Accumulibacter sp.: one gene and its partners. The protein of the gene in region 1 interacts with the protein of each later gene in a pairwise test. Links are inferred from orthologs where the notes say so. Each region holds a gene or a part of one and is shown on either strand. Other genes may lie near its edges. The genes, in order: V5B60_RS19280, hypB and V5B60_RS02030.

Region 1 (7,238 bases):
TCGGCTCGCCGTTCATGGGCTGGGTGAAGGTCATCATCGACGAGCAGCAGCCGCAGCTCTTCCGCTTCGAGGTACACCCGCATCCGCGTCGCCTGCCCTGAGGGCGCAGAAGCCTGTCGACAGCAGCCGGCACACGCTCTAGACTTGACTGACGAAAGCGTCCGCATCGCGCTGGCCAGGAACCCTCTCGGGCTGCTGGCCGGGTTGACGGGCGAGTGCAAGCGGTCGGGCCAGGCCGACTGGCGGGTGTGACCCCGGTCGTGACAGCCTGATCGGCACGGCTTCCTGTCGCTTCAGGAGGGATGGATCATGAGACTGACCGTCTGGCTGCGCGCTGCGCTGGCTTCGCTTCTCGCCGTTCTTGCCGTGACCGCCAGCGCCGATATCGTCATTGGCCAAGTCGCCGCTTTCAGCGGCCCGCTTGCCCCCACCGGCACACACATGCGGGCGGGTGCGCAGCTCCTGTTCGACGCCGTCAACGCCGAGGGGGGAATTCACGGTGCGCGGATTCGGCTGCTGTCGGCCGACGATGGCTACAAGACCGAAGAGACCGTCCGCCTCGCGCGCGAAATGCTCCGGAACGAGCAGCCGCTGGCCTTCATCGGCTTCGTCGGCACCGGCAACGTCGAGGCGATGCTTGACCAGAAGGTGCTCGCCGACGCCGGCATTCCGCTGATCGCCGTGCGCTCGGGCGCGGAAAGCCTGGTCCGCCGCAACGACCCCTTCCTGTTCATGACGCGCGCCAGCTACGCCGAGGAGATCGACAAGATCACCGACCAGTACGCGACCACCGGCTACAAGCGCTTCGCCGTGCTCTACCAGGACGACGCGTTCGGCAAGGGCGCCCTGGCGAGTGCGAGGGAGTCGATCCAGAAGGCGGCTGGCAGCCTCGTGGCCGAGGCAGGATACGAAAAGAACACGACCCACGTCGCCGCCGCGGTGAAGACGATCGCTGCCGCGCAGCCACAGGCGGTCATCCTGATCGCCAACACCGCCGCCAGCGCCGAGTTTCTGCAACAGTCACGTGCCGCCGGCAACCTCGCCCAGTATGTCGCGCTGTCGGTCACCGACGCCGCCCAGGTGGTGCAGAAGATCGGTGCCGACAAGGCCGAGGGGCTGGCACTGACGCAGGTGGTGCCCGATCCGAACAGCCACACGGTGCCGCTGATCCGGGAGATCCAGCACAATTTCAGGAAGTTCAAGCCGAAGGACGTGACGCTCAACCACACCTTCGTCGAGGGCTATCTCGGCGCCAAGGTGCTGGTCGAAGCACTGCGCCGGGCAGGGCCCGAGCCGACACGGCGCAAGCTGCGTGACACGCTGGAGGGGCTGTCGCAGCATGACTTCGGCGGCGTCTTCATCAGCTTCTCGTCGCGGCGCCACGCCGGGTCGCGTTTCGTGGATATCACCATTCTCAACCGCAGCGGCAAGCTGCTGCGCTGATTCGCCGCCCGCGAACTCAGCCGCAGAGCAGTCGCCAGAACTCGAGCAGCAGGCGGACCGCGCCGGCGATCGACAGCGCCGTGGCCACCGACAGTGCGATCGAGAAGCCGGCCTGGCGCATGCCTATCGTGCGCAGCATCAGCGCGAAGGTCGATACACAGGGAATGTAGAAGGTGATGAAGACGAGGAAGGTGGCGATCTGCACCTCGTCGAGCGGCGGCACGATCTCGATCGTGCCCAGCGCCTGATGGATCATCAGCAGCGACAGCTCCTTGCGCAGCACGCCAAACAGGATCGGCACGCCGAGCAGGGCCGGCAGACCCAGCCACCACTGAGTGACCGGCGACAGAGCCAAGTTGATCCATTCGTCGGCGCCGAAGTGGTCGAGCAGCGCCAGCAGGATGCTGCCCAGCACCAGCAGCGGCGTGACGATGGTGACGATGTCGCTGCACCGCTCCCAGGTCCTTGCCAGCACCGGACGCCAACGCGGCAGCGCATATGGGGGAATTTCCTGGATCAGTCCGACGGCAGCAACGTTGGCGTAGCGTCGCGCGAGCAGGCTGCCGAGCACCGTGAGAACGACGAAGGTGAGGGCGAAGATGGCGAAGACGCCGAATCCGCCAAGGTACTTGCCCCCCATCGCGAGGATGATCGCCGAGCGCGCCGAGCAGGGGACGAAGGCGAGCAGCAGCGTCGCGACGAGCCGCTCCTTGCCGCTGCTGGTTGCCGCCACCATCGAGATGGCCGGCACATTGCAGCCGAGGCCGACGAGGAACGGCGCGGCGACGCCCCCGTGCAGACCGATGCGGTGAAAGCCACGGTCGACGACAAAGGCGACGCGGTGCATGATCCCGGCTTCCTCGAGCGCCACCAGCAACAGCACCAGCGGCAGCATGTAGGGGACGACGATGGCGATGAGACCGATCAGTCCGTCTACCACCGCCCGCCCGACCACTGCCGGGGTGGACGTGGGACGCCACTGCTGCGCCCACTCGACGAGGGGTGCGGCGGTCCACGCGTCGATCGTGCCGCTGATTTCGAACACCACCACAAGGACCAGCGCAAAGACCAGCGTGCTGCCGAGCAGGCCCCAGCGCGGATGCAGGAAGACGCCGTCGAGCAACCGCTGCCAGCGGCCGGCAGCGGCCGTACCACCAAAGCGGCTGACGCTCTCGAAGAGGATCGCTGCCTGATGGTGGCGGTCGGCGTGCAGCTCATCCGGCAGAGGCCGCGGCAGCCGCCGCGCGGCAGCCGCACGCGCTGCCAACACCTGCGGCAGCAATTGCGGCAGATGGCTGGCCAACTCCTGCAGGAAGTACTCGTTGTTCGCCGCCAGCTGCACGCACAGGAAGGGCAGGGGAACGCGCAAGCTCTGCGCCACCGCCGGCTGCGCGAGCAGCGAGCGCAGCGGCTCCAGCGCCGCTGCGAGGTGCGGTCCCGGCGTCCGCACGGGCGGCAACGCCGGCACGCGCGCGGCCTCCAGCGCAGCGGCAAAGAGATCGGTGACACCAATTCCCATGTGCGCCACGGTCGCCCAAACCGGCACGCCGAGCTGCTCCGACAGGGCACGGCCATTCACGTAGACACCCTTGCGGCGTGCCTCGTCGACACGGTTGAGAGCGATCAGCAGCGGCTTGCCGAGCAGGCACAGTTCGAGGCTGAGTTCGAGGTCCCGTTGCAGCGCTGTCGCGTCGACGACCTGGATGAGGACGTCGGGCGCGTCGAAGGACTCTGCCGGCAGGTCGTCCTCGTGTGCCGCCACCGCTGGCTGGCGGTCGCCCCAGAGCAGGTACTCCAGCAACCGGAGGTCACGCGACCCGGGCGCGTGCAGCGAGCCCACCGCGGGCAGATCCACCAATGAGATCTGCTCGAGCCCGATATCGACGACGCACTCATCGCGGGCATCGCCATGGCGCAGAAGTCGGTGCTGCGGCAAAGCACTCGACGCAGCGACGAACAGGCTGCTCTTGCCCGTGCGCTGGTGGCCGACCAGCGCCACGCGCGGTCGCCGCCTGCCGCGCAGCAGGGGCTGCGGCAGCAGGATGCCGACCCTGCCCGTGTTCACCATGCGGCCATCGCTCGCGCCCTCGCCGCCAGCCCGGGCGCGGCGCGGCGCGGCCGCTCAGGGCCGCCAGCCGCCGCAGACGGCGGGCAACCGCCGCTGCTCAGTCGCTGCCGTCGGCAACCAGTCTGCGAATGCCACACGGTGGCGCGACCCAGCGCTCAGTCCTCATCGTCCTGGTCGTCGTCGTGGGTATGGCCATGCCTGATTTCATCGGCGGTCGCCGGACGAACCGCGGTTACCGTGCAGGTGAAGATCAGCGCCATGCCGGCCAACGGGTGGTTGCCATCGAGCACCACCTTGTCGGCGGCGATCTCGGTGACGCGGTAGATCAGGACATCCTCGTCGTCGTCCTCATCGCCGCCCTCTGGAATGCCCTCGAACTGCATGCCCACTTGTAGTTCGTCGGGGAACTGGCTCCGCGGTTCGAGCTGGACGAGCGTTGCATCGTACTCACCGAAGGCGTCGTCGGGCTGCATCCTGACCACCACCGACTCGCCGATGCGCTTGCCGTGGACGGCCTCCTCGATCATCGGGAAAATGTCGTCGTAACCGCCGTGCAGATAGACGAGCGGTTCCTGGCCAGCATCGACCAGTTCGCCTTCGAAGTCGGTGACGCTGTAATCAAGCGTGACGACGGTATTCTTGGCAACTTGCATGTTCATGAATTCAGTTCCTTCACTGCCCGCAGCATGGCGAGCGCGTGGCCCTTGGCGCTGACTCCGTACTCCGCGAGCCGAAGGACGCCTTGTTTGTCGATGATGAAAGTCGAGCGGACAATTCCGGATCTCCGGACACCATTCACCTCTTTCTCCTGCCAGACACCGTACTGCCTGCACGCCAGCCCGTCTTCGTCCGACAGCAGGCTGATGGAGATGCCGTGCTCGTCGCGGAACTCGGCATGTTTCAGACAATCGTCGCGACTGATGCCGAAGATCTGGCAATCGAGCCGCGCGAACTCGTCCTCGTGATCCGAGAAGTCAGTTGCCTGCAGGGTACAGCACGGCGCGCCATCCCTCGGGTAGAAAAAGAGGATGACATTGCTTCTGCCCTGAAAGCGGGCCATGTCGATGAGTTCCATGTCCGCATCGGGGAGGACGAACATCGGCGCCGCCTGTCCTGCTTTCAGCATGCTACCCCCTCAAAGACCCCAACCGCGCACGGATCGTGCGCGGGCGGAGCAGATTCTAACCAAGCTTCCCGGATCTGACTACCGGAAAGAAAAGCTGCAATGCGGCTAGAATGTTCCCCTTCGCCGGCCGGCGGCCCGCCCGCGCAACAGTGCCGCGACCAGCGGGGCGGCGACCACGAGAGACCTCATCCGTAGCAAGCGTCCGAACTGGAGAGAAAATGAAAGCACTCACCGCCCTGCGCCACGCCCTCCCCGTCCTCGCCCTGCTGTCTGCGTCACCCGCCTTGGCGGCAGCCGACCGCCAGACGACCATCGAGCTGGCTGCCGAAGCCAGCCGGCCAGCGGCCAACGACCTGGCGCGCGCGACCGTCTTCGCCGAAGCGACCGGAGCAACGCCGGGCGAGCTGGGCAAACGGGTCAACGGTCTCATCACGGACGGGCTGAAGATGGCCCGCTCCTACGGCAACGTCCGCGTACAGAGTGGCGCCACCCACACGCATCCCGTTTACGGCAAGGGCAACCGGATTGAAGGCTGGCGCATGCGCTCGGATCTGACACTCGAGTCCACCGACGCGGCAGCGCTGTCGGAACTGCTCGGCAAGCTGCAAGCCTCGCTCGGCGTTGCCAACCTGAGCATGCTGCCCGCAGCCGAAACCCGTCGCAAGGCAGAGACCGAGGCGACGCTCGCCGCGCTGGCGGCCTTCCGCGAACGCGCCAAGGTGATCGCCGATGCACTAGGCAAGCCATTCCGGATCCGGCACCTGAGCGTCAGCAGCAGCGGCCGGCCACCGGTGATGCCGGTCATGCGCGCAGCGGCAATGGCGGCCGACGCGGCGCCACCGCCGATGCCGCTGGAAGCCGGCGAGAGTCTGGTCAGCAGCACGGTCTCGGGGCAGATCGAGCTGATCGAATAGCGCTTCCCGCTCGTTCGGCGGGCGGCGGCTGCAGGCTGCTAGGGCCGGACCGTCTTCCCCGTCTGCGCCGCTGCTCCGGACGGATTGCCGGCTGCGGCCTTGGCGGGTGCCGACCCTGCCGCCTTGGCGACCGGCGCGGGCGGCGGTTTCCCGGGCATCACCACCGCCCTCTGGTCTGCCGCCGGCTTTTCCGGAATCTGGACGAAGACCTCTCCCTGCTTCACCATCCCGAGTTCGAAGCGGGCACGCTCCTCGATCGCGTCATAGCCCTGCTTGAGGTCGCGTACTTCGGCATCGAGCCCGGCGTTGCGCAACTCGAGCACCTTGTTGGTCTCCTTCTGCTCCGCCAGTTGCCGGTCAACCTCCCAGACGCGCAACCAGCCGCCCTTGCCCAGCCACAGCGGGTGCTGCAGCAGGACGATGACGACCAGCAGCGCGATAGCCAGCCAGCGCACCTTGTGTCAACCGCGAGCGGCGGTCAGGCGAGGTTGTAGAAGGCGTCGCGACCGGGGTAACCGGCGGTGTCACCAAGATCCTCCTCGATGCGCAGCAACTGGTTGTACTTGGCGATGCGGTCGGAACGCGACAGCGAACCCGTCTTGATCTGCAGTGCATTCATGCCGACCGCGATGTCGGCGATCGTGCTGTCCTCGGTCTCGCCCGAGCGGTGCGAGATGACCGCCGTATAGCGCGCGCGCTTGGCCATCTCGATGGCGGCGAAGGTTTCGGAAAGCGTGCCGATCTGGTTGATCTTGATCAGGATCGAGTTGCCGATTCCCTGCCTGATGCCTTCCTTGAAGATACGCGTGTTGGTGACGAAGACGTCGTCGCCGACGATCTGCACCCCCTTGCCGAGGCGGGCGGTCAACAGCTTCCAGCCGTCCCAGTCGCCTTCGGCCATGCCATCCTCGATCGAGACGATCGGGAAGCGATCGGCCAGATTGGCGAGGTAATCGACCAACTCGTGCGGACTCAGTTGCAGGTGCTCGCCGGCCAGATGGTAGCGACCATCGCGGTAGAGTTCGGACGCGGCACAATCGAGGCCGATCAGGACGTCTCCACCGGGGCCGTAACCGGCGTTCTCGATCGCCTGCATGATCAGTTGCAGCGCCTCGGCATGGCTGCCGAGATTGGGCGCGAAACCGCCCTCATCGCCGACCGCGGTGGAGAAACCTTTCTTGTGCAGGAGCTTTTTCAGGGCGTGAAAGACCTCGGCGCCGCAGCGCAGTGCTTCGCGGAACGACGCCTGGCTGACCGGGAGAATCATGAATTCCTGGAAATCGAGGCTGTTGTTGGCATGCTCACCGCCGTTGATGATGTTCATCATCGGCACCGGCATCTGCATCGGCCCCGAGCCGCCGAAGTAGCGGTAGAGCGGCAGACCGGATTCCTCGGCAGCCGCCTTGGCAACCGCCATCGACACCGCGAGCATCGCGTTCGCCCCGAGACGGCCCTTGTTGTCGCTGCCGTCGAGATGGATCAGCGTCTGGTCGATGAATGCCTGCTCCTGCGCATCGAGACCGACGATCGCCTCGGAAATCTCCGTGTTGACGTTCTCGACCGCCTGCAGGACGCCCTTGCCGAGATAGCGGGCGGCATCACCGTCGCGCAGTTCGATTGCCTCACGCGAGCCGGTGGAGGCACCAGACGGGACCGCAGCCCGGCCCATCACCCCGGACTCGAGGAG
Region 2 (10,601 bases), 2.0 Mb from region 1 along the record:
GCCGGCCAGCTTGCCGCTCAGCGCCACCTCGCCGGCGACCTGGCCGGAGCCGCGGCCGCCCTTCGTCGCCGTTGTGCCGCCAGCGGTTCGGGCGGCGGCGATGTCTCGTGCCTCGCCGATCGCCGCGGCGACCGTCTTTGCCTCGTCGCTGCCGGGTTCGAGCTGCGACAGGAGGCGTGACCAGTAGTCGGCGGCAGCGGCGAAATCCTGCCGTTCCCGGGCTGCCGCGCCGGCGAGCAGCAGCGCCTGTGCTTCGTTCGGGTCGATCTCCAGTGCCCGCTTGATCAGTTCGCCCGCCTTGCCCTGCAGGCTGCCGCCATGCACCTGGCTGAGCACCTCCGCGTAGTCGGCGAGCAGGCCGGCATCCTGGTCGACGACGCTGCCGGCACGGGCGTAGGCGTCGGCCGCCTCGGGGTAACGCTCGAGGACCTTGTACGAGCGCGCCAGCATGACCCAGCCCTTGCCGTCTTCCGGGTTCTTCTTCAGTCTTTCGACCAGCCCGCCGATCATCGCGTCGATCTGCTCGGGAGCGATGCGCGCCTGTCGTTGCAGAGGGTCGAGAGCGCCCGGGTTGCCGAGCAGCGCATAGCCGGCAGCAGCGGCCAGCGGGATGACAAGGAGGAGGAACAGCGCCGTGCGCCGGCCACCGCCTTGGCTGAGCGGTGCGGCCGGCTGCGTCTCCACTTCGTCGAGCAGGCGGCGCTGCAGCTCGCTGCGCGCCTGCGCCGCCTCGGCGGCGCCGAGCGTGCCTTCGTCCCGCTCGCGTTCGAGTTCGGCGAGCTGGTCGCGGAAGATCGCCAGATGGGTTTCGCGCCGGTCGGCGCCGGCGGCCGGTGGCGCCGACCGCCACAGCGGCAGCAGCAGGATGGCCAGTGCGGCGGCGAGCAGCAGCGCCGCAACGATGATGAAGGCAGTCATGCTCGTCCTAGTCGGGACCGCTGCGGGCGGGAGTCATGCGGCGTCTTCCCTGGCCGCAGACTGGAAGCTGGCCGGTGGCGGTGGAATGAGGCGATGCTGGGCACCTGCGGCCCGGTCGGCAGAAGTCATGGCCGTGGCGGCGCGTCCGGATCGTGCAGCAGCGCCTCGGCACGCCGCGTCTCGTCGGCGTTCAGCGGGCGCTGCTTGCGGAGTGCGCGCTCGCGCCGCCGCAGGTGGAGCAGAAGCGCGCCCAGGGCAGCGACGAAGAGCAGGCCGGGACCAAACCAGAGCAGCAGCGTCGTCCCCTTCAGGGGCGGCCGGTAACGGACGAAATCGCCGTAGCGGCTGACCATGAACTCCATGATCTCGGCGTCGCTGCGGCCGTCACGGATCAGGCTGCGGATCTCGCGGCGCAGGTCGTTGGCCAGTTCGGCGTTCGATCCGGACAGCGACTCGTTCTGGCAGACGAGGCAGCGCAACTCGGAGGAGATCGCCACCAGGCGCTTCTCGGTCGCCTCGTCGGCGGCGAGCGGTGCCGCCTCCCGGGCCTGCAGGCGGCTGCCGGCGATGGCGGTGAGGAGCAGGAATACGATGAGCAGCCAGCGGCTCATCGGTTCAGCTCGGCGAGCAGCGGCAGGATCTTGCCGGCGAGGATGTCCGGCGTCACCGGGCCGGTGTGTTTCATGCGGATAATGCCGGCCTTGTCGATGACGTAGGTTTCGGGGACGCCATAGACGCCGTAGTCGATACCGACGCGGCCGTCGATGTCGAGCACGGAAAGGGTGTACGGATCGCCATGCCGGGCCAGCCAGCCGCCAGCGCGCTCGATGACCATCCGCTTCTCGGCGGCGGCGTCGAGCCTGCTGCTGTCGATCGCTCCGTCGCCGCGCACTTCCTTGTAGTTGAGGCCGATCAGCGGCACAGTCTGGCGCTTCGCCAGGTCGACGAGGAGCGGGTGCTCCTGCCGGCAGGAGACGCACCATGATGCCCAGACGTTGAGCAGCCAGGCCTTGCCAAGCATTTCCTGCGGCGAGAACTGCTGCTCCGGTGCATCCAGGCGCGCCAGCGAGAACGCCGGTGCCGGCTTGCCGACGAGCGGCGAGGGCACGTCGCGCGGGTTCAGGTTGAGGCCGACGGCGAGCAGGACGACGAGGACGACGAAGCCGATCAACGGCCAGAGAAACCGGTTCATGCGCGATCCCTCAACTGTTCTGCGGCACGGGCGTGGCAGCCGATGCCGGCTGTGCCGAGGGCGCGCGCGCCTTGATGCGGTAGCGACGATCACTCATCGCGGCGAGTCCGCCGATGGCCATCAGCACGCAGCCACCCCAGATCCAGTCGACGAATGGCTTGTGGTAGACGCGCACCGCCCACGCCGCTTCCGGTCGCGACTTGTCGATCGGTTCACCCAGCGAGACGTACACGTCACGCAGCAGGCCGGTATCGATCGCCGCTTCGGTCATCGGCATCGAAGACGCGACGTAGAAACGCTTCTCGGGGTACATCTTGCGCAGCGTGTGCCCGTCGCGGATCAGATCGACGTCGCCGACCAGCGCGCGGTAGTTCGCACCCTGCTGCTGGCGGACGCCGTTGAAGCGGAAGACGTAGCCACCGACGCTGACGGTGTCGCCGATGTCCATGCGCACGTCCTTCTCGGTCTGGTAGCCGCCGACCATGGCGACGCCGACGATGAAGACGGCGATGCCGAGATGCGCCAGGTGCATGCCGTAGAAGCTGCGCGGCTGCCGGCCGAGCGTTGGCAGCAGCGCCTGCCCGGCGCGCGTCGCCTGCACCCGCTGGTAGATGTTGAGCAGCGTGCTGCAGGCGATCCACGCCGCCAGCAGCAGGCTGAGCGCGACCAGCGGTTTCCATGCGCCGGCGAGGAACGGTGCTCCGGCCCCGACCAGCGCCGCCGTCAGGAAAGCCCAGCGCAGCGTTCGCACCAGCTCGCCGAGTTCTGCCTGCTTCCAGCGGACGAAGGGTGCGACGCCCATCAGGAACACCGCCGGCAGCATCAGTGGCACGAAGACGGCATCGAAATAGGGCGGGCCGACCGAGAGCTTGCCGGCGCCGAGGGCGTCGATCAGGAGTGGGTAGAGCGTGCCGAGCAGCACCGAGGCGCAGGCGACGACGAGCAGCACGTTGTTGGTCAACAGCAGTGATTCGCGCGAAAGCAGGGCGAAGCGGCCACCGAGGCCCACCTTCGGTGCGCGCCAGGCGAACAGCGCCAGCGAGCTGCCGATGACGGCGACCAGGAAAGCGAGGATGAAGATGCCGCGCCGCGGGTCGGTGGCGAAGGCATGCACCGAGGTCAGGACGCCGGAGCGGACGAGGAAGGTACCGAGCAGCGACAGGGAGAACGCCGAAATGGCGAGGAGGACCGTCCAGTTCTTGAAGCTGCCGCGCTTTTCGGTCACCGCCAGCGAATGCACCAGGGCCGTGCCGACCAGCCAGGGCATGAACGACGCGTTCTCGACCGGATCCCAGAACCACCAGCCGCCCCAGCCGAGTTCGTAATAGGCCCACCACGAGCCGAGGGCGATTCCCAGCGTCAGGAAGATCCAGGCGGCGGTCGTCCACGGTCGCGACCAGCGTGCCCAGGCGGCGTCGAGCTGGCCGGAGAGCAGCGCCGCGATGGCGAAGGCAAAGGCCACCGAGAAGCCGACGTAGCCCATGTAGAGCATTGGCGGATGAAAGATCAGGCCGGGATCCTGCAGCAGCGGGTTGAGGTCGCGACCCTCCTCGGCGCCCGGCAGCAGGCGCTCGAAGGGGTTCGAGGTGAGCAGGATGAAGAGCAGGAAGCCGGCGCTGACCAGTCCGAGGACGCCGAGTACCCGTGCCACCATGTGATCGGGCAGCTGTCGCGACAACAGGGCGACCGCCAGCGCCCACAGCACGAGCATCAGGACCCAGAGGAGCAGGGAACCCTCGTGCCCACCCCAGACGGCGGCGATGCGATACTGCAGTGGCAGCAGGCTATTCGAGTGCTGGGCGACGTAGAGCACCGAGAAGTCGTTCTGCACGAAGGCGGCGGTCAGGCAGCCGAAGGCGGCCCCCAGCAGCAGCGCCTGGACGATCGCCGCCGGGCGGGCAAGGGCAATCCACGGTTGCCGTCCGCTGTGGGCGCCGAGCAGCGGCAGCGTTCCCTGCGTCAGCGCGACGCACAGCGCGAGAATGAGGGCGAAGGTGCCGAGTTCCGGGATCATGGGCGTCTCGTCCGGGTCACTGCCTGGTCGTGCGGGCGGCGGCTTCGGCTGCCGCCCTGTTCGCTGCCGCCCGCTGGTGCGCATCGCCGACCGCCTTGGCGGCTTCCGGCGGCATGTAGTTCTCGTCGTGCTTCGCAAGGACCTCGCTGGCGGTGAAGACGCCGTCTTCGGCGAGCTTGCCCTGCGCGACGACACCCTTGCCCTCCTGGAACAGGTCGGGCAGGATTCCCTTGTAGGCGACGGTCATGTCCTTCTCGGTATCGGTGACGACGAAGCGCAGCGTCACGCCGTCCGGCTGGCGTTGCAGCGAGCCTTCCTTGACCATGCCGCCGATGCGGAAGCTCTTGCCCTGCGGCGCCTCGCCGGCGGCGACCTGGGTCGGCGAGAAGAAGAAGACGAGGTTGCTGCGGAAGGCGTTGAGCACCAGGGTTGCGGCGACGGCGAGGATCGCGAGGCCACCGAGAATGAGCGCGATGCGTTTGTGACGAGGCTTCAATCGTTGCTCCTGTTTGCCGTACCCCGCTGGCTGGTCGCGCTGGCTTGGCCGCGCTCCGCCGCTTCGGCCCGGTACTGTCTTCTGAGGCGGGCGATCAGGCTCTTGCGACCCCGCAGCAGCAGCATCGGTTCCGCCACCATCAGCAGCACCATCACCAGCAGCGATCCCCAGACGTAGGGGCCATGCCGGCCCATCGCCAGGAATTCGGCAAGACTGTTCCAGTGGATCATCCTATTCCTTCCCGCCGAGCAACGTGCGCACCCAGTCGGTATGCCGCTCGCGTTCGAGCATGATGACGCGCACGCGCATCAGCGCCACCGCGATGCTGTACATCCAGCAGGCGAGCGCGCACAGCAGCATGCCCCAGAGCATCATCGCCGCCATGCTCGGAGCCTTGGCCAGGCTGACCGAAGCGCCCTGGTGCAGCGTGTTCCACCACTGGACCGAAAAATAGATGATCGGGATGTTGACCACCCCGACCAGCGCCAGGATCGCGCCCGCCCTGTCGGCACGGCGAGGGTCGTCGATCGCCGCCTGCAGGGCGATGAAGCCGATGTAGAGGAAGAGCAGGATCAGTTCGGAGGTCAGGCGCGCGTCCCAGACCCACCACGTGCCCCACATCGGCTTGCCCCACAGGGCCCCGGTCCACAGCGAGAGAAAGGCGAAGAGGGCGCCGGTCGGCGCCAGCGCCGACGCCATCATCCCCGACAGGCGGGTGTTGAAGGCGAGTCCGGTCGCCGCCCAGAAGGCCATCACCAGGTAGATGAACATCGACAGCCACGATGCCGGCACGTGCAGGAAGATGATCCGGTAGCCCTCGCCCTGCTGCGCGTCGGTCGGCGCCAGCAGGAAGCCGATGCCGAGGCCGGCGACGCCGAAGATCGCGGCGAGACCCCAGAACCACGGAATCATGCGGCCGGCGAGCGGGTAAAAGCTCTGCGGGCTGGCATACCTGAACCAGTTGATCAGTCTGTTGCTCATCTATTCCAGGGCGACTCGCAGCGCCGCGGCCGTTGGCCACGGCGCAAAAAACACGCCACCGAGCGCCAGGGCGCCGAGCAGCGACAGGTGGGCCTGCGCTCCGAGGCCGGTGACCGTCGCATCGACGGCACCGGCGCCGAAGATCAGCACCGGAATGTACAGCGGCAGGACCAGCAGCGACAGCAGGACACCGCCGCCGCGCACGCCGAGGGTCAGCGCGGCGCCGATGGCGCCGATCCCGGACAGCGCCGGCGTGCCGATCAGCAGCGACAGCGTCAGCACCGCCAGCGCGTCCTCCGCCAGGTCGAACTGGATGCCGAGCACCGGCGCCAGCAGGACCAGCGGCAGCCCGGCGAAGAGCCAGTGCGCGATCACCTTGCCGAGGACGATCAGCGCCAGCGGTTGCGGCGCGAGCGCCAGTTGCTCGAGCGTCCCGTCGCGATGATCGTCGGCGAACAGGCGCGGCAGCGAGAGCATCGTCGCCAGTAGCGCGGCGACCCACAGCACACCCGGAGCCATTCGTCGCAACTGCTCCGGTTCCGGCCCGACGCCGAGCGGGAACAGGCTGACGACGATGATGAAGAAGAACGTCGCGGCGACGATGTCGGCCTGCCGCCGCATCGCCAGTCGCAGGTCGCGGCCGATGACTGCACGGATCAATGATAGCATCGGGCTGGCTACAATCGTTGCTGCGATGCAGCATCGTCGCCGAGCGTCAGCTCGCGAACGCTGCCGGCGGATACCGCGACCGCCTGATGGGTGGTCAGCACGGCCAGCCCGCCACGTTGCAGGTGCGCCCCGACGAGCCCGGCGACGAGATCGATTGCCGCCCTGTCGAGCGCGACGTAGGGCTCGTCTAGCACCCACAGCGCGCGTTTCTCGTGCACCAGGCGGGCGAGCGCGGCGCGTCGCTTCTGTCCCTGCGACAGATAGCGGCAGGCGAGGTCCTCGCGGCCGAGCAGCCCGACCAGTTCGAGCGCGGCGAGTGCCGCCTCCTCGTCGAGCGCCTCCTGCGCCAGTCGCGCCGTCGCCAGGAGATTCTCGAGCGGCGTCAGTTCCTCCTTGATCGCGTTCTGGTGACCGAGAAAGCACAGCTCGCTGCGGAATTCCTCGCCCAACCGCGCGATCGGCCGGCCACGCCAGCGGATCTCGCCGCTGGCCGCTGGCGTCAGGCCGCACAGCATGCGCAGCAGGCTGGTCTTGCCGGAGCCATTGCGGCCCTGCAGGGCGAGCATCTCGCCAGCCGCGAGACGGAAGCTGACGCCGGCGAACAGGCGGCGTTCACCGCGCACACATTCCAGATTGGAAGCTTCGAGCATGCCAGAGGGGGTCCGGGTCGGGGTCAGTGCCGGCAAGGGCGTATTGTGAACCCGCGAGTTTAGCCCCGGATTGACCGAAATCAAAATGGATTCAATGGCCTCTAGTATCGTTTGCGAGTGATTTCCGGGAGCGTGGCCGTGCAAGAGGGTTCTCTGGATCTGGCATTGACCTGGGATGGGAAGCGGATTGTTGCCGCCACGGTGGCGTCAAACCGGCCGCAGGTGGCGTCGCTGCTGCGTCGGTTGCCGGCGGCAGCCGTGAGCGAACGCGTCCTGCAGCTGTTCGGCATCTGCCGTCAGGCGCAGGCCGCCGCTGCCGCGCTGTGCGTCCGTTCGGCGCGCGGCGAGCGACTGACGCCTGGTGCGCTCGACGAACTGGCGCTGCCGGTGGCGCTGGAGACCATTTCGGAGCACCTCTGCCACCTGCTGATTGCCTGGCCGACCTTGCTCGCCGATCCGTTGCGGCCGCCCCGCGTGGCCGACTGTGGCGACTGGCGCCGTCGCCTGCGGGCCGCTTCCGACCGGCGGTCGGCGGCGGCAGTTGCCGCCGATCTGGCGCGCTGGCTCGGCGAAGCCGAGCTGCCGTCGCCCGGCGAGGAGTCGCCACACATCGCGGCGGCGCCGCTGCTGCCGGTGCTGCCGGCAGCCGAATGGGAGCGCATGGCGCTGCTCGCGGACTTCGCACTCCTGCCGACCCGCGCCGGCGAGGTGGCCGAGACCGGCGCCCTCGCGCGGCAGGTGGGCGATGCGGCGATCACCCGGTTGCTTGCCGCGGGCAGGCGGTTCGCGGCGCGGCTGCTGGCACGCCGGCTCGAGTTGTGCTGGCTGGCGGCCGCGCTGGCCGATCCGCCGCGTCTGTCGGCGTTGCTCGACGCCAGCCCGGTGCGCGCCGGCGTCGGCCTGGCGCGGGTCGAAACGGCGCGCGGCACTCTTCTGCATCGTCTCGAGCTGGCCGGCGATGGCGTTGCACACTACCTGATCGTCGCGCCCACCGAATGGAATTTCCATCCGCAAGGTGCTTTCGTGCGCGAGATCAGCGGCTTCCCGGCGGCCAGCCAGCGGGCCGCACGCTTCGCCGCCGAGCGTCTGGCGCTGTCGCTCGACCCCTGCGTTCCCTGCAGCTGCAGGCTCGTCGATGCATGAGATGTCCCTGGCCGTCGGCATCGTGGACCTCATCGAGGAGGCGGCCAGGGCGCAGGGATTCCGGCGGGTGCTGACGGTGGCGATCGAGATTGGCGAGCTGGCGGCGGTGGAAGCGGAGGCCATCGGCTTCTGTTTTTCCGCAGTGGCACGCGGCACGCTGGCCGAAGGAGCGCGCCTGCAAATCGTGCAGGTGCCGGGTGAAGGTTTATGCTTTAATTGTCATCAGACGGTGCCGCTCGCGGCGCTGTACGACCCCTGCCCTGCCTGCGGCGGTCACCCGGTGCAGGCGACCGGTGGTACCGAGATGCGGGTCAAGGAGCTGGAGGTCGAATAACAACAGGAGACAGCAATATGTGTACGACTTGTGGTTGTGGCGTCGGGGACACGCGCGTCGCGGGCGAGTCGGTGCCGGCGCCGGCGAGCACCGATGCGGCCGCGTTGCCGGAATCGGGGCAGGCACGGCGGTATCGCCCGGCAGGTGTGGCGACGCCGGCCGACGCCGATGGTGGTTACCGCCGGAACGAACATCACGAACATCACGGGGATGGCGAACACCATCCACATCACGGGCATCACGGGCATCGCGGCGGACCCGGTACGGCGACGACGCCAGCGCGTCTGGTGCAGATCGAGCGCGACATCCTGGCCAGCAACGACGCCTATGCGGCGGAGAACCGTCGCCGCTTCGAGGAACAGGGGATCTTCGCGCTCAACCTGGTTTCCAGCCCCGGGTCGGGCAAGACCTCGCTGCTCTGCCGCACCATCGAACTGCTCCGTGGCCGCTTGTCGCTGGCGGTCATCGAAGGTGACCAGCAGACCAGTCGCGATGCCGAGCGGATTCGCGCGACCGGGGTTCCAGCATTGCAGATCAACACCGGCAAGGGCTGCCACCTCGACGCGCACATGGTCGGCCACGCGCTGCAACGCCTGTCACCGGGCGATGACTCGCTGCTGTTGATCGAGAACGTCGGCAACCTCGTCTGCCCGGCGGCTTTCGACCTCGGCGAGGCGCACAAGGTGGTGATCCTCTCGGTCACCGAGGGCGAGGACAAGCCGCTCAAGTACCCGAACATGTTTGCCGCCGCGTCGCTGATGCTGCTCAACAAGATCGATCTGCTGCCACACCTGAGCTTCGATGTCGACCTGGCGATCGCCCATGCGCGACAGGTCAATCCGGCGTTGCGCGTGATGCGGCTGTCGGCGACCACCGGCGAGGGTTTCATTGAATGGCTGGCCTGGCTCGACGAGGGTTGCGCCGCGGCGCAGCGGAGCAGGAAGACGACGATCGACGCACTGCGCCGGCGGGTCGCCGAGCTTGAGAACCTGTTGTCCAGCGGTACGAGGTGCTGCGATGGCTGAGCAGAACGTTTGCCAGAACATCCGCGTTAGCGGTGTCGTCCAGGGCGTCGGTTTCCGTCCCTTCGTCTGGCGCCTGGCGCGGGAACTGGGCCTGGCCGGCTGGGTCCGCAACGATTCCCGTGGCGTCGAGATCGAAGTGCGCGGTGCCGCCGGGCAGGTGAAATCGCTCGTCGAGCGCCTGCAGCACGAGGCGCCGCCACTGGCCCGGATCAATTCGGTGGTGGCGCGTGATGCGGCACCGGCGCGCGCCGGCGACGGTTTCGTCATCATCGACAGCCGCAGCGGCCGTGCGGCGACGATGATCGGTCACGACACCGCCGTCTGCCGTGACTGCCTCGCCGAGATGTTCGATCCCGCCAGCCGCCGCTGGCGGCATGCCTTCACCAATTGCACCAACTGCGGGCCGCGCTACACGATCAGCCGCGGCCTGCCCTACGACCGCTCGCGGACGAGCCTCAAGCCATTTCCCATGTGTGCGCGCTGCCAGGCCGAGTACCGCCGCCCCGACGACCGGCGTTTCCATGCCGAGGCCAACTGCTGCCCGAAGTGCGGGCCGCAACTGTTCCTGCTCGACAGCGAGGGGCACCGGCTGGCCGGCGATCCCATCGCCATGGCCCTGGATTTGCTGCGCGACGGGCGGATCGTCGCCATCAAGGGGCTCGGCGGCTTCCATCTCGTCTGCGACGCGCGCAACGCGGTGGCCGTGTCGCTGCTGCGCGAGCGCAAGCAGCGTGAGCAGAAGCCGTTCGTCGTCATGCTGGCCAACCCGGCGTCGGCGGCGTCCTTCGTCCAGATGGGCATCGGCGAACCCGGCCTGCTGACCCTGCCGACGCGGCCGGCGATCCTGATCCGCAAGCGCAGCGGTTGCGACGCGGCGCTGCCCGGGGTCGCACCCGGGCTCGCCTGGCTGGGCGTCATGCTGCCGTACACGCCGCTGCACTTCCTGCTCTTCCACGAAGCGGCGAGGCGCCCGGCGGGACTCGGCTGGCTCGAGCGGGCGCAGGACCTGGCGCTGGTGATGACCAGCGCCAATCCGGGTGGCGAGCCGCTGGTGATCGGCAACAGTGAGGCGCTGTTGCGACTCTACGGCATCGCCGATGCCTTCCTGATGCACGATCGCGACATCGTTACCCGTTGCGACGACAGCGTCGCGCGCATCACCAGCAGCGGTCTGCAGTT
Region 3 (6,363 bases), 3.9 Mb from region 1 along the record:
GATTCCTTGCGGGCCGTCCGGCCGCAGCTCGAACGCGAGCTGGGCCAGGTCACGGGCCTGCGCATCGCGCGCAAGGCACTTGCCGAGGCCAGCGTCGCCGTCGTCGTTCCCTTCGTCTGGCAGCCGGCGGCGAACGGACCGCCGCAGCACGGCGTCTGCAAGGTGCTGCGGCCGGGCGTCGAGCAGCGGCTGGAAGAGGAACTCGCCATCTGGCCGGCGCTCGGCAGCCACCTCGAGGAGCGCTGCGTCGCGCACGGGCTGCCGGTGTTCGACTACGCCAACACCCTCGACAGCGTTGCCCGCCTGCTCGCCAATGAAGTCCGCCTGGAGCGCGAGCAGGCTCATCTGCGCCAGGCCGCCGAGTTCCATGCCAACGCAGCGGACATCGTCATCCCGCATCTCTTCCCTTTTTCGACACCGACCGTCACCGCCATGCAGCGGGTCGATGGCTGCAAGGTGACGGTGCAGGATCTGCCGCCGAGGGAGATGCGACGGCGCGCCGAACGAGTGGTCCGCGCCCTGCTCGCGCAGCCCTTCTGGCGAAGCGGCGAGGCCGGGGCCACTTTCCATGCCGACCCGCACGCGGGCAACCTGCTGGCGATGCCGGACGGGCGACTGGCCATTCTCGACTGGGCGCTGACGACGACCCTGTCCAAACGGCAATGCGAAGCGGTCGTGCAACTCGTTCTCGGCGCCCTGACACTGAACCACCGGCGTGCCTGCATGGCGATCGCCGGGCTCGGCCACGTGATCGACGACGAACAGGTCGAGGCCGCAGTCGGACAGGCGATCGGCCGGGTACGCAGCGGCCGCTTCCCGGGGTTCGACTGGATGACGTCCCTGCTGGACGCACTGGCGGCGACTTCGGCAGTCCGCTTCCCCGAAGACGTCAGCCTGTTGCGCAAGGCGCTGCTGACCCTGGCGGGTGTCGCCGCCGACGTGTCGCCGGACATGGCGATCGATGGCGTCCTCGTCCGCGAAGGGGCGAGCCAGTTCATCGCCAGCCTCTGGTGGCGGCCCTGGGTCTGGCCGGACCGGCGCCCGCGCGGCGGCGCCCACCTCTCGAATGCCGACCTGTTCGGTCTCGGCGCCGAGATACCGGCCAGCGTGCTCCGTCTCTGGGCCGGGAGCCGCATCTGATCGCAACCGCTGGCCCGGGCGCAGACGCGCCGGCATCAGCGCGCGCAGGTCGCAGGCGCGGCGACGATGACCGCCTGCAGAACGGCAGCGACATCCGTGTTGGTGATGTAGCGGCCATCATTGAAGCCGAGCACCTGGGCCAGCCCGGGGTCCACACCGTCGACTTCGTCGTAGAAGCGGTCGGCACCGGCCCCCTTGGCCCACAGCAGGGTGTTCTCGTTGGTGTGGGTGTGGTAATGCCACTTGACCCCGGGCAGGTTGCCCGCGCCGTTGTTGCGGATGGGCTCGAAGGCGACGCTGTCGGAGTGCGGGCCCATGGGCATGCCGTTGCCGTGGTCCGTCAGAACGATGAGCAGGGTCTCGTCCCAGCTGCTGTGGGCCTGCACCCAGTCCACGGCCACCTGCACCGCCCGGTTGAAGTCGATCTGCTCCTCGATGATGCCGGCGGTATCCCTGGCGTGCGCGGCCCAGTCCACGGCGCCGCCCTCGACCATCAGGAAGAAGCCATCGCTGCCCTTGCTGAGGACGTTCAGGGCACCCCGGGTCATCGTCTCCAGGCTTGGCACGGTGTCGATGTAGGCCTTGCCACTGGGAGTCGGGGCCCCGCGTCCGACCACGGCGCCGTCGCGACGGTACTGCAGGGTGTCATGGACCTGCGGCAGGCCGATGATCTTGCGGCCGGTCAGCGCCAGGGCGCCTTTCGCCAGTGCCTCGAAGTCGGACCTGGTCTGCACGAGTTGCCACTTTGCGCGGTCGTTGACCGTGTTCCAGGCGGTCCGCGACATGTAGCCGCCGCCAGTGCCGGTGTCTTTGGCGAAGACCGGTGCGGCGCGCAGCCTGCCGTTGCTGTCGTAGTCGGGATGGCCAGCACCCATGATCAGGTCGACCGCCGGGTTGTCGACCATCGCCTGGCTGATCTCGCCGTAGTTGTTGCGATTGCGGTTCGTCGCAGCGAAAGCGGCGGGCGTGGCATGGGAAAAGGGCACGCTCGAGACGATTCCCGTCGCCTTGCCCTGCGCCTTGGCACACTGGGTAATCCAGGCGAGGTCCTGGGCGAAGTTGTCGACGCCGATGGCGTTGTTGTAGGTTTTCACGCCCGTCGCCAGGGCGGTGCCGGCGGCGGCGGAATCGGTGTGGTCGCGCTTGATGTAGTCGTAGCCGTTGAAGTGACTCGGAAAGCCACCGTAGTTCCCGGCGTTTGGCGTCTTGTCCCACGCGCTGGCCGGATCGTACGACACCGTCGGCACAGCGTTGTGGGTCGGTGTGGTCGAGGTGTTCAACGGATAGGTGGTCATGCCCAGCTTCACCGGGAACCGGTCATAGGCTTGCATGCCCTTCCGACCGTATTGATAGTAGCTGGCCATGTCCCAGGTGCCCCAACTGGCACCGTCGCTGATGAACAGCAGCACGTTCCGCGCCGGGGCGGCCTGGGTGAGGGTGGCGGCAAGGCACAGGGTGAGCAGGCCCAAGGTAGCGAGCAGGTGGCTGGCGATTCGCGCGCGCATCAGGATCTCTCCGGCAATGAACAGGGAGCGGGAGCCGACTTTATACCCGAAAGATGGCCCGAAGCCAGACGCCGGCCACGGATTCCCTGCCCGGCGCAGTGACCGTCCCGGTCCCCACCGCGGGGCCGTCTGCCGCTGGTCGATCATCTTGCCCGCGCCGGGGTCGTCGGCGAGCAGGAAGCGCAAGGACTGTCGCTGCAGCATGGATTGATAGACGGCAGTGATCTGGTGCTGCAGCGGCTCGACGACCGAGGCATGGACGGCCAGAGCGGGATCGAACAGGTGCGCGAGGCGGATGCGCTGCGCGTCGGAAAGCAGACGGAAGAGCGCACCGTCGCCGTCAAGACTCCACGGGAGGCCTTGCTCGACGATGTCCAGCATGGGCTCGCTATCCCAATAGAGCAGCTGATTGGCCACCTTGCGGTCGGCGGTCTTGTCGGTCAGCCCCTGCGCTTCGGAACCGAACCACTGCACGTTGACCACGGTGACCAGGCTTACCGGGAAGACACCCGGCGCTGGCGCAACGGCGACATCTTCCGCGATATCGTCGGCAAGTGCATCCGGGCCCTGGTGAGCCGGGACTGGTGCGGGTGCTGGCAGGGCAACCTCCGGCCAGGGGGGAAAGCCTGGCGGTGTGAAGCGGTCAGGCGACCGCCCAGGTGGCGCCGTGTCCGTCCCCCCGACCGGCAACGACCAAGGTCCCGGTACGCGGCAGGCAACGCCCCACGCCAATGGCGTTCTTCCGCATCGGCTCGATCATGACGGTCGTCGCTTCCACTCCCCGGTTGGTCGTCAGCGTTTCGCCGATCTGGCGGCTGCTCGGCGCCGCGCCTTGCGCCTCGCGGAAGATGCCGAGAACCATGCGCTTGCATTCGCCCGGCCGGAAAAAGCAGTTCCGCACCCGATGGACGTTGATCCGGATTATCCGCAGGTCGAATTGCGGGGAAAACAACTCCTGATCAGCCCGGCGCCAGCCGACACCGCCGCACCGCCGTCAGAATCCCGCGCAAAATCTCGATCGGCGGCGGCGGGCAACCGGGCACGGCGACGTCGACCGGAATGACGTTGGCGACGCGTCCGCAACTCGCGTAGCTCTCGCCAAAGAGCCCGCCGTCGCAACCGCAATCGCCGACGGCGACGACCAACTTGGGCGCCGGCGTGGCCTCGTAGGTTCGGCGCAGGGCCACTTCCATGTTCCGCGAAACCGGTCCGGTGACCAGCAGCATATCGGCGTGGCGCGGGCTGGCGACGAACTTGATACCCAGCCCTTCGATGTTGTAGTACGGATTGTTCAGCGCGTTGATTTCGAGTTCGCAGCCATTGCACGAGCCGGCATCGACCTGGCGGATGGTCAATGCCTGGCCAAGAATGGCAAGTAGTTCGTGCTGAATGCCGTCGCCTTCGACACCGTGCGCGGCGCTGAATTCGGGCGCCGCTTCGCTGCGGATGCCCTGCCCTGCGATCTTCTTGAGGATTCGCCACATCAGAGATCGTGCCCCGTGTAGCTAAGGTTGAAGGACTTGTTGATCAGCGGGAAGTCCGGAACGATATTGCCGATGACCGCGTGCTCGAGCACCGGCCAGTTCTGCCAGGAGGGGTCGTGGCAGTGGCAGCGGCGGATTCTGTTGGCGCCACGCTCGCCGTCCCACTCGAGGGCGACGAAGACTTCGCCGCGCCAGCCTTCGATCCACCCTGCGCCAAGGGCAAGCTTTGCCGGCAGCCGCAACTCGCCACGGATATCGCTTCCACGGTCGCTCTCGCCCAAGCGCAGAAGGATGATGCGAATCAGGCGCAGCGATTCGAAGACCTCGTCGAAGCGTACGGCGACCCGCGCCGCGACATCGCCGCCGGTCCGCGTCGCCATGTTCACGGCAAGCTGATCATAGGGGGCCCATGACTGGTCGCAACGCAGGTCGGCAGCCTGCGCGCTGGCACGGCCAGCGAGACCGGTCAGCCCGAGGCGGGCGGCGAGTGGGGGCGGCACTTGGCCGGTGGTCATGAAGCGGTCCTGCAGGCCGGAATGTTCATCGTACACCTGTCGCAGGTCCCGCACTTCGCGCTCGATGGTGTCGCATTGTCGCGTCAGGCGGTCGGCAACCGCGCGCTCCACGTCTGATGCCACTCCGCCGGGGACGACGCAGTCCATCATCAGTCGATGGCCGAAAGCTTCGTTCGAGAGGCGTAGCCAGTCTTCCCTGAGTCGCGAGAACTGCGCCAGTCCGAAGGCGAAAGCCGCGTCGTTGCCGAGCGCACCCAGGTCACCGAGGTGATTTGCGATTCGCTCACGTTCGAGCAGCAGCGCGCGCAGCCAGGCGGCACGCGCCGGCACCGCATAGCCGGCAATCGACTCCAGCGCCGTGCAGTAGGCCCAGGCGTAAGCGACTGTCGAATCGCCGGAAACCCTCCCGGCCAGGCGATGGCCGTCGAGTGGCGACAGCTCGGTGAAGCGCTGCTCGATCCCCTTGTGCTTGTAGCCCAGGCGCTGTTCGAGACGCAGCACTTTCTCGCCGACGACCGAGAAGCGGAAGTGCCCCGGCTCGATGATTCCAGCATGCACGGGTCCGACGGGTATTTCATGCACGCCATCGCCTTCGACGCGCACGAAGGCGTAGTCGGCGACTTCTCTGGCCGCACCAGCCCGCCCTGCCGCAGCATCGCGGCGCAAGGGAAGGCAAGCCTCTGGCCAAGTGCCATGGGCTAGCCACGGCCGCCGGTCGGCGGCACCGTCCGCAGCAATCCCCAAGAGATCGGCGGCAGCCCGCTGCATGCGGCCCGCAGAGGGGAACAACGACGCCAGGTCAGGATAGCCTGCACCCCGCTCGGCGAGCGGCAGGTCAAGCCACAGAAGGCCTTCGCGCACGGCATAGGCAGCCGAAACGACGAAACCGCCCGCGGCGCCGCGCGTCCGATCGGAGCCCCACAGCGCAACCAGGCGACCGCCCTTCGCCGCCACCCCGCGCGCGACCACTGCCCAGGTCTCCGAGCGCACCGTCGCGCGCCAGGCCGGCAACTCGCCCGGCAGGCGCTCGCAATCGAGACTGAAGCCGGCGATCGGCATCGCTTCAGCCGCCAATCATCCGGGCAGCCTGGCGATACCAGGCGTCCAGGTAGGGCGGGATGTACAGACCCAGCATCAGGCCGAGACCGAGGTGGGCGAAAACCGGAACCAGCGCCGGCGGATGAGCCAGCGGCCTGACCGAGGTTTCGCCGAAAACCATTGGCTGCACCCGGCTGAAGACGGCGGCGAAGGCGACGCCGAGAGCGAGCAACAGGAAGGGCGTCGCCCACGGCTGATCGCGCATGGCGGTGGTGAGAATCAGGAATTCACTGGCGAAGACGCCGAAGGGCGGCATGCCAAGGATCGCCAGCGAGCCAAGCATCATCCCCCAGCCGACGGTTGGGCTGACCTTGATCAGACCGCGGATGTCGGCCATGTTCTGTGTCGCGGCCTTCTGCGTCGCATGACCGACGGCAAAGAAGATCGCCGACTTGATCAGCGAATGCACGGTCATGTGCAGCAGACCGGCGTAGTTGGCGATCGATCCGCCCATGCCGAAGGCGAAGGTGATGAGGCCCATGTGCTCGATCGACGAGTACGCGAACATGCGCTTGACGTCCTTCTGGCGCGACAGGAAGAACACCGCCACGACCACCGACAGCAGGCCGAAGGCCATCATCAGGTGACCGGCCAGCGGGCTCGCCAGAGCCCCGTCGGTCA

Evidence for each region.
Region 2: the proteins of V5B60_RS19280 (region 1) and hypB interact in binary tests that used the Escherichia coli proteins (3 or more experiments, as listed by UniProt). The link is inferred for Accumulibacter sp. from one-to-one orthologs.
Region 3: the proteins of V5B60_RS19280 (region 1) and V5B60_RS02030 interact in binary tests that used the Escherichia coli proteins (3 or more experiments, as listed by UniProt). The link is inferred for Accumulibacter sp. from one-to-one orthologs.

What each region holds. Positions count from the first base shown.
Region 1 is NZ_JAZKUG010000001.1:4,364,063-4,371,300, forward strand. The notes cover bases 2,416-5,110. They hold V5B60_RS19280 (FKBP-type peptidyl-prolyl cis-trans isomerase), read right to left. Parts: upstream 4,165-5,110; coding sequence 3,667-4,164; downstream 2,416-3,666. Other genes in these bases: V5B60_RS19275 (nucleoside recognition domain-containing protein), read right to left, coding at 2,416-3,511; V5B60_RS19285 (peroxiredoxin), read right to left, coding at 4,167-4,637; V5B60_RS19290 (SIMPL domain-containing protein), read left to right, coding at 4,856-5,110. Also shown: V5B60_RS19265 (metallophosphoesterase family protein), read left to right, coding at 1-101; V5B60_RS19270 (ABC transporter substrate-binding protein), read left to right, coding at 310-1,443; more of V5B60_RS19275, read right to left, coding at 1,460-2,415; more of V5B60_RS19290, read left to right, coding at 5,111-5,551; cell division protein FtsB, read right to left, coding at 5,590-6,006; eno (phosphopyruvate hydratase), read right to left, coding at 6,030-7,238. UniProt on the Escherichia coli protein: Folding helper with both chaperone and peptidyl-prolyl cis-trans isomerase (PPIase) activities. Chaperone activity prevents aggregation of unfolded or partially folded proteins and promotes their correct folding.
Region 2 is NZ_JAZKUG010000001.1:2,405,136-2,415,736, forward strand. The notes cover bases 7,483-10,418. They hold hypB (hydrogenase nickel incorporation protein HypB), read left to right. Parts: upstream 7,483-8,414; coding sequence 8,415-9,422; downstream 9,423-10,418. Other genes in these bases: V5B60_RS10670 (nickel-dependent hydrogenase large subunit), read left to right, coding at 7,483-8,063; hypA (hydrogenase maturation nickel metallochaperone HypA), read left to right, coding at 8,056-8,397; hypF (carbamoyltransferase HypF), read left to right, coding at 9,415-10,418. Also shown: c-type cytochrome biogenesis protein CcmI, read right to left, coding at 1-918; V5B60_RS10630 (cytochrome c-type biogenesis protein), read right to left, coding at 1,044-1,529; V5B60_RS10635 (DsbE family thiol:disulfide interchange protein), read right to left, coding at 1,526-2,110; V5B60_RS10640 (heme lyase CcmF/NrfE family subunit), read right to left, coding at 2,121-4,124; cytochrome c maturation protein CcmE, read right to left, coding at 4,141-4,620; heme exporter protein CcmD, read right to left, coding at 4,617-4,850; heme ABC transporter permease CcmC, read right to left, coding at 4,852-5,601; heme exporter protein CcmB, read right to left, coding at 5,602-6,270; cytochrome c biogenesis heme-transporting ATPase CcmA, read right to left, coding at 6,279-6,920; more of V5B60_RS10670, read left to right, coding at 7,059-7,482; more of hypF, read left to right, coding at 10,419-10,601. UniProt on the Escherichia coli protein: Involved in the maturation of [NiFe] hydrogenases. Required for nickel insertion into the metal center of the hydrogenase. Exhibits a low intrinsic GTPase activity, which is essential for nickel insertion.
Region 3 is NZ_JAZKUG010000001.1:445,873-452,235, forward strand. Bases 3,417-6,363 are described here. They hold V5B60_RS02030 (NADH-quinone oxidoreductase subunit C), read right to left. Parts: upstream 5,704-6,363; coding sequence 4,129-5,703; downstream 3,417-4,128. Other genes in these bases: V5B60_RS02020 (hypothetical protein), read right to left, coding at 3,417-3,507; V5B60_RS02025 (NADH-quinone oxidoreductase subunit B family protein), read right to left, coding at 3,605-4,129; V5B60_RS02035 (hydrogenase 4 subunit F), read right to left, coding at 5,708-6,363. Also shown: V5B60_RS02005 (AarF/UbiB family protein), read left to right, coding at 1-1,140; V5B60_RS02010 (alkaline phosphatase), read right to left, coding at 1,176-2,792; more of V5B60_RS02020, read right to left, coding at 3,289-3,416.